Regions from separate parts of the Pseudoalteromonas translucida KMM 520 genome, predicted to be linked through region 2. Evidence: predicted binding sites of a transcription regulator. Region 2 holds the regulator's gene; each other region holds the start of a gene.
What was found. Region 2 encodes ArgR, which controls arginine synthesis, uptake and breakdown. Its sites were predicted from a motif close to ANTGAATANNTATTCANT; they were not measured.

Region 1: the regulator ArgR is predicted to act here: its motif matches at 1,402-1,419, upstream of PTRA_RS00970 (aspartate aminotransferase family protein).
Region 3: the regulator ArgR is predicted to act here: its motif matches at 2,248-2,265, upstream of PTRA_RS02790 (OadG family protein).

Annotation. Positions count from the first base shown of each region.
Region 1 is NZ_CP011034.1:202,777-207,067, forward strand. It holds gene PTRA_RS00960 (anthranilate synthase component II) at 1-68, shown strand, start outside; gene PTRA_RS00965 (HDOD domain-containing protein) at 114-1,274, shown strand; gene PTRA_RS00970 (aspartate aminotransferase family protein) at 1,643-2,848, shown strand; gene astA (arginine N-succinyltransferase) at 2,934-3,950, shown strand; gene astD (succinylglutamate-semialdehyde dehydrogenase) at 3,967-4,291, shown strand, end outside.
Region 2 is NZ_CP011034.1:3,000,785-3,005,075, reverse strand. It holds gene PTRA_RS13905 (ABC transporter permease) at 1-232, shown strand, start outside; gene PTRA_RS13900 (ABC transporter ATP-binding protein) at 233-1,282, shown strand; gene PTRA_RS13895 (Dyp-type peroxidase) at 1,333-2,232, shown strand; gene argR (transcriptional regulator ArgR) at 2,249-2,716, opposite strand; gene mdh (malate dehydrogenase) at 2,943-3,875, shown strand; gene ispB (octaprenyl diphosphate synthase) at 3,979-4,291, opposite strand, start outside.
Region 3 is NZ_CP011034.1:593,668-597,958, forward strand. It holds gene PTRA_RS02770 (aspartate kinase) at 1-146, shown strand, start outside; gene csrA (carbon storage regulator CsrA) at 237-428, shown strand; gene PTRA_RS02780 (YcxB family protein) at 479-946, opposite strand; gene PTRA_RS02785 (hypothetical protein) at 1,148-1,339, opposite strand; gene PTRA_RS18810 (DUF1328 domain-containing protein) at 1,406-1,576, opposite strand; gene PTRA_RS02790 (OadG family protein) at 2,315-2,560, shown strand; gene oadA (sodium-extruding oxaloacetate decarboxylase subunit alpha) at 2,573-4,291, shown strand, end outside.

The DNA of each region.
Region 1 (4,291 bases), 590 kb from region 2:
TTCATCCGGAAGCTATTTTAACTGAGCAAGGTTTAGCGTTACTTGATAACTTTTTAACTCGCTTCTAAGCTTATAGTATTAAGTAAATATCATTACATTAAAGACAGAGAGCCATGACCGAAATAGTGCAGCAACCGCGTATTGTTAAAATGCTTAATCAACGAGCACATGATTTGCTGCTTGGTCATAACTTTGCTCATCAACAAATTGGCTTTATTCATACGCTAGAAATGGACTATGGCGAACCACTAAAGCAACGCACATTACTTGAAGTAGAGGTTGCCGCTCAGCAAAAGCGCAAGCTAAAAAGTACCGCGCATCATAAATACCGTGCAGCAGCGAGCGAGCAACTACATAAAGCAATAGAAAAAATGATGTCTGAGCAGCTTAGCGATATAGACAGTGTTATTCAAAACACCATAGGTGTAGAGGATAACGTATGTGCCATGTTAGATATTTTAGCCACAAAAAGCGCATCGGTTGGGCGTTTAGAGCCCTTAATTAACGACCTAAGCTGGCTTGGCAGAGAGTTAGTTACTTTAGTTAACTTGCCTTATTATCGTAATCAGCGCAGCAAAAATACCGCTGTGAAAGTAGATAGCCCTGCTTTAGCGCTGCGTTATATTGGCCTAGATAACTTACAGCTAGTAGTGCCAACTTTTGCAGTGCGCCATTGGATGCCTTATAGCACAGAGCCTTTTTCGTTACTAAAAAGGCGCTTAAAAGAAAGCGCCATGGCGAATGCTATTGCGGCACAAAAAATTGCTGAAGTTAACGAAGTTAACCCAAGCCATGCCTTTACTTTAGGAATGTTATTAAACGTGGGGCAAATAGCCTTAGTGCGTTTATATTTAAAAGTGTTTGAGCAAATTTGGCAGCGAAAAGTGCAGTTTGCTCGCACCACAGCTAATAAAGACTTACATACTGCATTGCTGGAGCTAAAACCAGACCCTTTATTTTTAACCACCTTACTGAGCGAACAGTCGTTGGCTATTAGCGCTAAAATAATTGAAAAAATGGCCTTTAAGTATTTGCCGTTTAATAGCGTAATGCAGCAGCTTGTTAATGGGGTAGAAAAAGGCGATACAGCGCTGCCTTTAACGCAGGTAATGTTAAAAGCACGATGTTACTCTCAGTACTTAACGCTAAAGCAGCATCAGCTAGTTGAACCGGATGAAACGCTTAGTTGGTTTTCGTACTTTAAGTTCACCAAAAAAGAGCTAAAAGCACTCCAAGCAAGCAATTTTAATAATCTTGCTATTCAAATTGATTAAATTTGTTAATTTTTTTGCGACTATCCATTCACTTTTTATTATCTCTTTTCAATACATTTCCCCGTTTAAAGTTAGGCGCGCTCGTTGTTCAGGCGCTTTATTGGCTAAAAACGAGCTGCGTAAAGCAAGCAAATAGTTATTCACTATCTATGAAATTATATCTCAAGCCCTTTATTATCAAGGGTTACATGAAAGTTTTTGAAGAGACATAATCAATGTTTTCTGAAATAATAAGCGTCTGAAAATTGAACCACACAGCCCTTTTTATGCAAATATCGCTATACTGAGTTTGCTAAAAAACACATATGCTACAGGTTACCACACAGCTATTTACGGCTTTGTGATGTACACAATTAAGAGGAAATAAAATGACAGTCAATCGCGAATTATTTGATCACGTAATGGTTCCTAACTACGCACCTTCAAGCGTAATTCCAGTTCGAGGCGAAGGCTCTCGCGTATGGGATCAACAAGGTCGAGAGTTTATCGACTTTGCTGGTGGTATTGCCGTTAACTGTCTTGGCCATTGTCACCCTGCATTAGTAGGCGCATTAAAAGAGCAAGGCGAAAAGCTTTGGCATCTATCAAATGTAATGACCAACGAGCCAGCATTACGCTTAGCTAAAAAAATGGTTGATGCAACCTTTGCCGAAAAAGTTTACTTTGCCAACTCAGGCGCAGAAGCAAACGAAGCAGCACTTAAATTAGCGCGTCGTTTTGCCCTTGATCAATTTGGCGCAGAAAAGTCACAAATCATCGCATTCAACAAAGGTTTCCACGGCCGTACATTCTTTACCGTAACTGTTGGTGGCCAAGCGGCATACTCAGATGGTTTTGGTCCTAAGCCAGGCGACATTGTACATTGTGATTACAACGACCTAGCTGCATTTGAAGCACTTATTAGCGACAAAACATGTGCCGTTATGATGGAGCCACTTCAAGGCGAAGGCGGTATTGTTTCGCCAACTGACGAATTTGCACAAGGCGTTCGTGATTTATGTACTAAACATAATGCACTGCTTATTTTTGATGAAGTGCAAACAGGTGTTGGCCGTACAGGTAACTTATACGCATACCAAGGTTTAAACGTTGTTCCTGACATTTTAACTACGGCTAAAGCATTGGGCGGCGGCTTTCCTATTGGCGCTATGATCACCACAACTGAAATTGCACAGCATCTTAAAGTAGGTACGCATGGTTCTACTTATGGTGGTAACCCATTAGCGTGTGCCGTTGCCGAAGCAGCATTCGATACTGTAAATACCCCAGAAGTACTTGCTGGTGTAACAGCAAAAGCAGCATTATTTAACCAACTACTTACTGCAATTAACGATAAATACCACGTGTTTAGCGAAATTCGCGGCCAAGGTTTATTAATTGGTGCAGTAGTAAGCGAGCAATACAAAGGTCGTGCAAAAGAGTTTTTAGTGGCAGGTACTGAGCACGGTCTTATGTCATTAGTTGCCGGTGCTGACGTGGTTCGTTTTACACCATCATTAGTTATCCCAGAAGCCGACATTCGCGAAGGTATGGCACGCTTTGAAAAAGCAGTAGCCAGTGTTGTAAGCGCTTAATAGCCAAACAATATCTATTAAGGGCAAACTTAGTTTGCCCTCTAATTTTAATTTACCGTTATATTATAAGGGAGTAAGCGGGTTTATGATGATCCTTCGCCCAATCCAACAAAGTGACTACCCTGCATTAGTGAAAATAGCCCACGAATCGGGTCATGGCTTTACTTCTTTACCTAATAATGAAAAGTTATTGCAAAAGAAAATAGATCATTCAGTTAGCTCATTTGCAAAAGCTGCCACCGAGCCGGGCGACGAAGGTTATTTATTTGTACTAGAGGACACCGAAACCGGTGAAGTAGTTGGCACCTCAGGTATAGAAGCCGCTGTTGGCTTAGATGATGCATTTTATCACTATCATTTAAGTAAAGTGATTCATTCCTCACGCACTCTAAACGTATATAAAGCAGTTGATATTTTAACGCTTTGTAACGACTACACCGGCGCTACAGAGCTATGTACATTATTTTTGAAAGACGCATACCGTAAAAACTGTAACGGTAAATTACTTTCAAAATCGCGTTTTATGTTTATTAAACAGCATCAGCAGCGCTTTGCACAAACCGTCATTGCAGAAATGCGCGGTGTGTCTGACGACAACGGCAGCAGCCCATTTTGGCAATGGCTAGAAGAGCACTTTTTCTCAATGGACTTTCCAACTGCCGACTATTTAACAGGCATAGGTCAAAAAGTATTTATTGCTGAATTAATGCCTAAGTACCCAATTTACGTTAATTTGCTCAGCAAAAATGCGCAAGCTGTTATTGGTAAAGTACACGACAACACACGCCCAGCAATTGAGCTATTAAAAAGTGAAGGTTTTACCTTTAATGGGTATGTCGATATTTTTGATGCCGGCCCCACAGTTGAAGCAAAAGTAGATAACATTGCCACCATTCGTAATGCTAAACACTTTAAAGTTGAAATAGGTGAACCAAGTGGCGACACCATGGTGTTATTAGCCAACAAACAGCTTACAGATTTTAGAGCAACTGTAGTACCTATGACGTTTGATGAGCGCATGAGCAGCATAGTAATAACGCAACAAGTAGCCGATGCACTGTATTTACAAGCGGGCGATAGCGTAAGCGCAACCACGATTTAATTTAGGAGAAAGTATAATGACTCATCCTGCACAATTTATTAATGGTCAATGGTCAGAAGGCCAAGGAACCGAATTTAGTTCAGTAAACCCGGCCAATAACAATGTTATTTTCCAAGCAAACTCAGCAACTGCAGAGCAAGTAGACACCGCAGTTAGCGCAGCGCGCGAAGCATTTTATGCTTGGGCTGATAAAACATTTGCTGAACGTTTAGAAATAGTTAAAGCATTCGCAGCGCAGTTAAAAGAAAACAGCGAAGAGCTAGCCATTACTATTGCTCAAGAAACAGGTAAGCCACTGTGGGAAACTCGCACTGAAGCGGGTGCTATGGTTGGTAAAATTG
Region 2 (4,291 bases):
ACTTAGACGCGGGTTGCTTACTGCGGCTTTGCTGGTGTTTATTGAATGCATGAAAGAGCTACCTACGGCTTTGTTACTTAGGCCGTTTAATTTTGAAAGCTTAGCTACACATGTGTTTCAGTATGTGAGCGATGAGCAGTTAGAGCTGGCTTCTATATCGGCATTATTTATTGTGCTGGTTGGATTTATCCCCCTGTATTTTATTAACCGTTCTATGGAGCAACGTAGTTAAATGAGTAGTTTGATTTTACAAGGCGTGAGCTATCAATATAACGGTACTAAGGTTATTCACGAGCTAAATTTAACCATAGGTAAAAACGAAATAGTGTGTTTGTTAGGTGCCAGTGGTTGTGGTAAAACCACCACCCTAAAAGCAATTGCAGGGCTAATAGAAACGCAACAAGGAAGCGTGTTTATCGATGGCAAGCTGGTAAGTAACGCCAATACATTTATCTCGCCAGAGCATCGTAATATTGGCATGATGTTTCAAGATTATGCGTTATTTCCACATTTAACCGTGGCACATAATATTGCTTTTGGCTTAAGTAAAATGAGTAAAGAGCAAAAGCAACAGCGCGTTGATGAAATGCTTAAGCTGGTACATTTAGTTGGCTGCGCCGACAGGTATCCGCATCAGTTATCGGGTGGACAACAACAGCGCGTGGCGATTGCACGTGCACTTGCTTACAAACCAAGTTTACTATTACTTGATGAGCCGTTTTCGAATATAGACACTCAAGTACGCTTTGAATTAATTGCCGATATTCGCCGCATAATTAAAACCCAACAAGTGTCGGCGGTATTTGTTACCCACTCAAAGGAAGAGGCTTTTGCATTTGCAGATACACTGGCTATTATGCATCAGGGTAAAATAGCTCAGCAGGGCACCCCAGAACAGCTTTTTGCTAAACCAAGCTCAAAGGAGGTTGCAGAGTTTCTGGGTCAGGGCATATACTTAAGCGCAGAAGTGTTAACAGCAACTGAATATAAAACCGCTTTTGGCCTAGTGGAGTCGGTTATTGCGCACCAGCATCAGGCTAATATAGGAAAAATATATGTGCGTCCTCATCAAATAGAGCTAATGAGCGACAGTAAAAAAGATAGCCATAGTGAACGCGCCACCATATTAAGCAGTCGTTTTATTGGTTCGGCTTATGTTTACACTGTAGTTATTGCACAACAAGAAATAGAAGTTGCAGCGCAATATGGCCAGTCATTTGTTCAAAATGAGCAGGTTATAATAAAAATAAAACCCCACACGGTGAATTTTTTCGAATCATAAATTAATTTGTTATTCGCTGTGTTTATCTATTTATAAGCTAAGGAATAACAATGGCACAAGCGCAATCAGGGATTTGTGCTGAAGCAAACTTACACGGTTTGCATTTATTTTTTAATGTGTTTGATGGCCAAGATGAGTCATTACGTACAAAACTCAAGCAAGTAAGCGCTATTGAGGAAGAGTTTAGCGATCAGTTTTCTGAATCTATGCTTTCTTGTATGGTGGCTATTGGTGCGCAATATTGGCCGCATATTTTGCCAGAGTATATCCCCAGTGAACTACAAAGCTTTCCTAATATAAATCATAATGAGCACGCAATGAGCGTGCAGCCGTGTGATTTGTTTGTGCAAATACGTTCAGACCGCGAAGACGTTAATCATTTATTTGCGCTGCAAATTTTAAAGTTATTTGCGCCAGACGTAGAGTTGGTGGAACAAATTCGTAATTTTAGATTTTTAGATGGTCGCGATTTTAATGGCTTTATTTATGGTGGAAAAATGCCGCATGGCCGACAAAAGCGGGCAACGGCGTTAATAAATAAACCTGGTAGCTTTGAGGATCAAGGCAGTTATATCCATGTGCAACGTTATAAGCACGATCTAAGCGTATGGCAGCATCTATCGCTAGATGAACAAGAGCAAATAATAGGTCGCACTCGCTTAGATAACACCCTTATAACTCCAGCGCTTGAAACCAGCCATGCACAGCGCAGTGAATTACAAGATGAGCAAGGCCAACCAATATTACTTAATCAAGGCATGCCTTATGGCGATGTTTACGAGCAAGGAATGTTGTCAATTACTTGCTCGGCCAGTGGAACCGCATTTGAACAGGTATTAAAAAGTCGTTTAGGTGAGGGGGAGTGCTATGATCATTGGCTTGATTTTACTCAAGCCGATATGGGGTCTGCGTTTTTTGCACCGTCAGTTGGGTTTTTAAAACAGTTATAACGCGTGTTTTCAAATACTAAACCGTATCAAATAAAATACGTACCCGCTCTAGGGTTAAGTCTATTTCAGATATTTTAGCTGGGGCAATAAAAATAGTGTCGTCGCCGGCTATAGTACCTAACACGCCATCGGCTTTACCTAATGAGTCAAGTAAACGCGCAATGAGCTGAGCCGCGCCTGGACTGGTACGGATAATAATCATCATTTCGTTATGCATTATATCAATAACAAGCTGACGCAACGGACTTTTTGCTGTGGGTACGCCCATTTCTGCAGGCAAGCAATACACCATTTCTTGTTTGGCATTACGCGTTCGTACCGCGCCAAATTTACTAAGCATGCGCGACACTTTGCTTTGGCTTATATTGTCAAAACCTTGCTCTTTTAACGAATCTACTATATCGCCTTGAGAGCCAAAGTTCTCTTCTTTTAAAAGCGCTTTAAATGCTTTTACTAACGCTTCCTGTTTGTCTTGTGGTTGCATAGTTTTTATTTGCTTTTTATTATCCATGCCGCAAATTCTACACAAAAACGAATAATTATGCAGCAGTTGTTTATTTAACTTGCCAGTTTACTGTGTTCAGGCCAAATGTTTTTACAACTATGGTCTAAAATATTACGAAAATAGGCAGGATAAATTTGTTTTTAGTCGCTAATTTCTTTATCTTAGAGCCATAAATATTTCCTACCTCAAATCACGGAGAATTCCAATGAAAGTTGCTGTATTAGGTGCTGCAGGCGGTATCGGTCAAGCGTTGTCTTTATTATTAAAAACAGGCTTACCAGCTGGTTCTGAATTATCACTATATGATGTTGCACCAGTAGTTCCAGGTGTTGCGGTTGATCTATCTCATATCCCTACAGCGGTTAAAGTAGCTGGCTTTGGCGCTGATGCGTTAAATGAAGCGCTTAAAGATGCTGATATCGTACTTATTCCTGCTGGCATGCCACGTAAGCCAGGTATGGATCGTGCAGATTTATTTAATGTAAATGCTGGTATCATCAAAACGTTAGCAGAAGGCATAGTTGCAAGTTGTCCTAAAGCGTTAGTAGGTATTATTACTAACCCAGTAAACGGCACGGTACCAATTGTTGCTGAAGTATTTAAAAAAGCAGGTACTTACGACGCTAAACGCGTATTTGGTATTACTACGCTTGACGTTATTCGTTCAGAAGCATTTGTTGCTGAACTTAAAGGCGTAGACGTAGCAACTGTTAAAGTTCCTGTAATTGGTGGCCACTCAGGTACTACTATTTTACCACTACTTTCTCAAGTTGAAGGCGTGAGCTTTACTGATGAGGAAGTTGCAGCACTTACTCCACGTATCCAAAATGCGGGTACTGAAGTTGTAAATGCTAAAGCGGGTGGCGGTTCAGCTACTTTATCAATGGGTGCAGCTGCAGCTCGTTTTTGTATGTCTTTAGTTAAAGGCCTACAGGGTGAAGACGTTGTAGATTACGCATACGTTGCTGTTGAAAATGGCGATGCAGAGTACTTTGCACACCCAGTACGTTTAGGTAAAAACGGCGTAGAAGAAATTCTTTCTTACGGCGAACTAAGCGCATTTGAAACAAAAGCAAAAAATGACATGCTTGAAACACTGAAAAAAGACATCAAAGAAGGTGTTGATTTCATGGCGTAATAGCCAAAATCAAGTGACAAAAAAGCCTGCGTTTGCAGGCTTTTTTATTGCTCGGAATTTAATTAACCTGCATCCAGGTTAGCTACACATAAAGACAGTAAAGTTAGTGATCGCGATCAACTGCAATACGGGCAAGGCTCACAAGTGCTTGTTTATATTCAGACTCAGCTAAAAAGTCTAAGCAAGCAATGGCTTTGTCGGCTTCAAGTTCGGCCTTTTGCATCGTAAATTCAAGTGCATTCGTTTGTTTAAGTGCCGCTAAAATCTCTTCAAGATGATCCATGCCATTACTGTGCTCTATAGCGTCACGGATCAGCTGTGTTTGCTGCTCATTACCATGTTGCATTGCATAAATAAGCGGCAGCGTTGGTTTACCTTCGGCTAAATCATCACCAATATTTTTACCTAATTGATCA
Region 3 (4,291 bases), 980 kb from region 2:
TATTTTTTGATGCATTAGCTGCAGAAAATATTAACGTTATTTTAGTGTCTACATCAGAAATTAAAATATCGGTTTTAATAGATGAAAAATACCTAGAGTTGGCTGTTCGTGCATTACATAAGATATTTTTAACAGAAAATGAATAGATTGATAGGTTTTACTTACTTTTTAGTCTAATTTTCATTAAAATGTTTTAGCGGAATCTTATAATTTTATTGGAACAAGGGAGCAAAAGAATGCTAATACTAACTCGTAGAGTAGGTGAAACCCTAATGATCGGTGACGAAGTAACCGTTACTGTTCTAGGTGTAAAAGGGAATCAAGTTCGAATCGGTGTTAACGCACCAAAAGACGTTTCAGTGCATCGTGAAGAGATTTACATGCGTATTCAAGCTGAAAAGTCTAACCCTGAACCTGGCAATGCTTAATCAGCAATGTACATAACTTAGTTACATACTGAGTTATTGCCAAAAGCCACTCACTGAGTGGCTTTTTTGTGTATAAAATTAAGCATTTCGGCAGTTAATATATGCTTGGATATATACTGCATGCCTTTTTTGTTTTTTAATAGCATGCCGCGCTCTGTGGTGATAACTTCGTTAATATCTGACCACAGTAGTTGGGTATTTTTATAAAAGTTGCTTGATTTAATCCCTTCTTCGTCAAAGGTAAGGGTGACCTCAGATCCCGAGGCTTTGCTTAGCATTTGTCTAGTAACCCACCAAGGTCGGCGATAATAAAAGGCAATACATTCAAGCACCGCAACCATGATCAGAAAAGATCCTAGGTAATGATCGTCTAAACCATAAATCCCAAATAATCCGAGAGCTATTAATAGTGCCAATAAAAAGTATTTTGGTTGCGCGCGCTTGCTATGTGCAACTGATTCGTCAAAGCACTCATAAAAATAAGGCTTATCAAGCGTATAGGTTGTTGTAAGTGTCATATAGGAGTTCTTAAAACATAATTATAGGCATTTTAACAAGCTAACCAGTAAATGCGCAGTTATATAATAAATAACTGTATAATAGATAAAGATTTTGGCGTTTATTATTTATCTGATCCAATCTTAAGTTTAGATGTTATTTTATTACACGCATAAAAAAACGGCTCATTTTAGAGCCGTTTTTTTAATAAATTAGAAGAATTAACAGTTAGTTTCTTCTGCATTTACACCTTCTTTTACTTCTTCACATGCATCTTCAACTTTGTTTTGCACGTCAGTTACTGCTTCGTCAATACGTTCACCAGCATCTTCTGCATGGTTATCTTCACAACCCATAATAAATAAACTTGCGAATAGGCCAATTAGTGCTGCTCTTAAAGTTGTCGAATTCATAATGTAATTCCTTGTAAATTTTGATTTAAATGATTTTTAATTAGTTTTAAAGCTTTAGTTTGTTACCTAGGGCTTTTTGCCACGTAGGGCACCCGATACTAAAGATATAACTAAAAGTACTAAAAATATAAAAAATATAATTTTTGCAATACCCGCTGCGGCGCCTGCTATACCACCAAAACCTAACACTGCAGCAATTAAAGCAATTACTAAAAAAGTGATTGTCCAGCGTAACATTGTATTCTCCTTGGTTTATCAAATTTGCTCAATGAATATAATGCGAGTTACGTGCCATTGTTTTTTTGCTTTTAAATCAATGGTTTGTTTTTATTTGTTTTTTTTGGCGCGCACTCAATGGTAAGTTTTACGCTTTGCTGTGTAATTTATTCATACTGATATAAGTGACTATGGATGTTAGTTTTTTATAAGAGAAGTTAACGCATATTGACCTTTGTGAGCTGAGTTTAGGGGCTATTTAATTGCAGCGCTTGATTTGCAAGCATAGTGGGCTTAATAACAACTGCGTTATTTGTGTAGTGATAAGTAAAGTTTAGTAGCGCTTGTGAACTTTACTAATAGGGATTATTTACAGCTATATAAGTAATAAAAATAACGGTGGCTATTTAAATGATTGAATAATTAACAAGTTCACTTGGTATGACCAATTGACATTGGTCAAATTGCTTCATATTAATGTGATTGTTAGCACTTTACTTTAAGTGCTTTATTAACGGATTTTAGGTCTCCTATATAACTTTTATTTATATTCACTATTTTTATTGTCTATGTAATAGCGTGTATCTAGTCCTTTTTGTAGTGTTAAGTTAATTAATAGCATGTTAGTTTTGTTTAAATTGGTTTTACCAATTTACAGGCTATAGACAAAGTACTGTTTTTTGTTATTATTTGGTGAATAATTATTTACGTAAAACGATTTTTTATTTTGATTTCGGTATGTTTTTATAGGAGAGGAAAATGGATATCGCTGCTTTACTTACAACAGCAAGCAACTTAATGCTAACCGGTATGGTGGGGGTGTTTGTGTTTCTGTCATTATTAATTACCTGCGTTACGGTTATGTCTAGGCTGGTATCTCGCTTTGCAGAGCCTGAGCTTGCAACACCTGCCAGAACACCGTCTTTTAAATCACAAGGTGTGCCTAATGAGCACATCGCCGCAATTAGTGCTGCCATTGCTCAGTACAAAACAAACAATAATTAAAGGAGCACTTAAATGGCTAAATTAAAATTAACAGAACTGGTACTACGTGACGCGCATCAATCATTGTTAGCAACTCGTATGCGCCTTGATGATATGCTACCGATTGCAAAAAAGCTTGATGATGCAGGTTATTGGTCTATTGAGTCGTGGGGCGGGGCTACGTTTGATTCGTGTATTCGTTATTTAGGTGAAGATCCTTGGGAGCGTATTCGCGCACTAAAAAAAGCGATGCCAAATACTAAACAGCAAATGCTATTACGCGGTCAAAATTTATTAGGTTACCGCCATTATGCTGACGATGTGGTAGAAAAATTTGTAGAGCGCGCCCATAAAAATGGCGTTGATGTATTTCGTATATTCGATGCAATGAACGATGTGCGTAATCTTGAAACGGCAATTAAAGCGGCTATAAAAGTAGGCGCACATGCCCAAGGGACTATTTCTTATACAGTAAGCCCAGTTCATACGCTAGATATGTGGTTAACGCTAGCTAAGCAGCTGGAAGATTTAGGCTGTCATTCAATTTGTATTAAAGATATGGCGGGTTTATTAAAGCCGTACGATGCTGAAAAACTAATTAAAGCACTAAAAGAAACTGTATCTATTCCAATTGCAATGCAGTGCCACGCCACAACAGGGTTAAGTACTGCTACTTATCAAAAAGCGATTGATGCAGGCATTGATATGCTTGATACCGCGATTTCATCTATGAGTATGACTTACGGACACACCGCAACAGAAACGATTGTATCGATAGTTGAAGGAACTGAGCGTGATACTGACCTTGATTTAAATCACCTTGAAGAAATTGCTGCTTACTTTAGAGATGTACGTAAAAAATATGCGGCATTTGAAGGTAGCTTAAAAGGGGTTGATGGTCGTATTTTACTCGCGCAAGTACCTGGTGGCATGTTAACTAACATGGAAAACCAGCTTAAAGAGCAAGGCGCAGCAGATAAGCTTAATGAAGTTTTACTTGAGATCCCACGTGTACGTGAAGATTTAGGCTTTTTACCACTTGTTACACCAACGTCGCAAATTGTAGGCACTCAAGCGGTACTTAATGTACTAACGGGTGAGCGCTATAAAACAATTACGAAAGAAACAGCTGGCGTATTAAAAGGTGAATATGGCCTAACACCAGCACCAATGAATAAAGAACTACAAGAGCGTGTGCTTGATGGGGCCGAGGTAATTACGTGTCGTCCTGCAGATAATATTGCACCTGAGCTTGCAACGCTTGAGGCTGAGTTATTAAAAGAAGTACAAGAGCAAGGTTTAACTCTTGCTGATGAGCAAATTGATGACGTACTAACGTATGCATTATTCCCACAGGTTGGTTTGAAATTTATTAAAAACCGTAACAATCCAGATGCATTTGAGCCAGTACCTTCTATTGAAGATAAAAGCAATAAAGTACCCTCTAAATCAGCTTCAAATAATAACAGCGTTAAAGCTGAGCAGTACAGCGTAAAAGTAGACGGTAAAGTTTACGACGTTGTAGTAGCGCAAGGCGGCGAGCTTAAAGAAGTTACATTAAAAGACTCAGAACACATTCCTCAGTCTGCTTCGGTTGCATCAGGCGAAACACTTAACGCGCCTTTAGCCGGTAATATTTTTAAGATAAAGGTAAAAGCAGGGCAAGTTGTTAATGAAGGTGATGTAGTGATTATTATGGAAGCCATGAAAATGGAAACTGAAATACGCGCTACGCATACAGGAACAATTGCT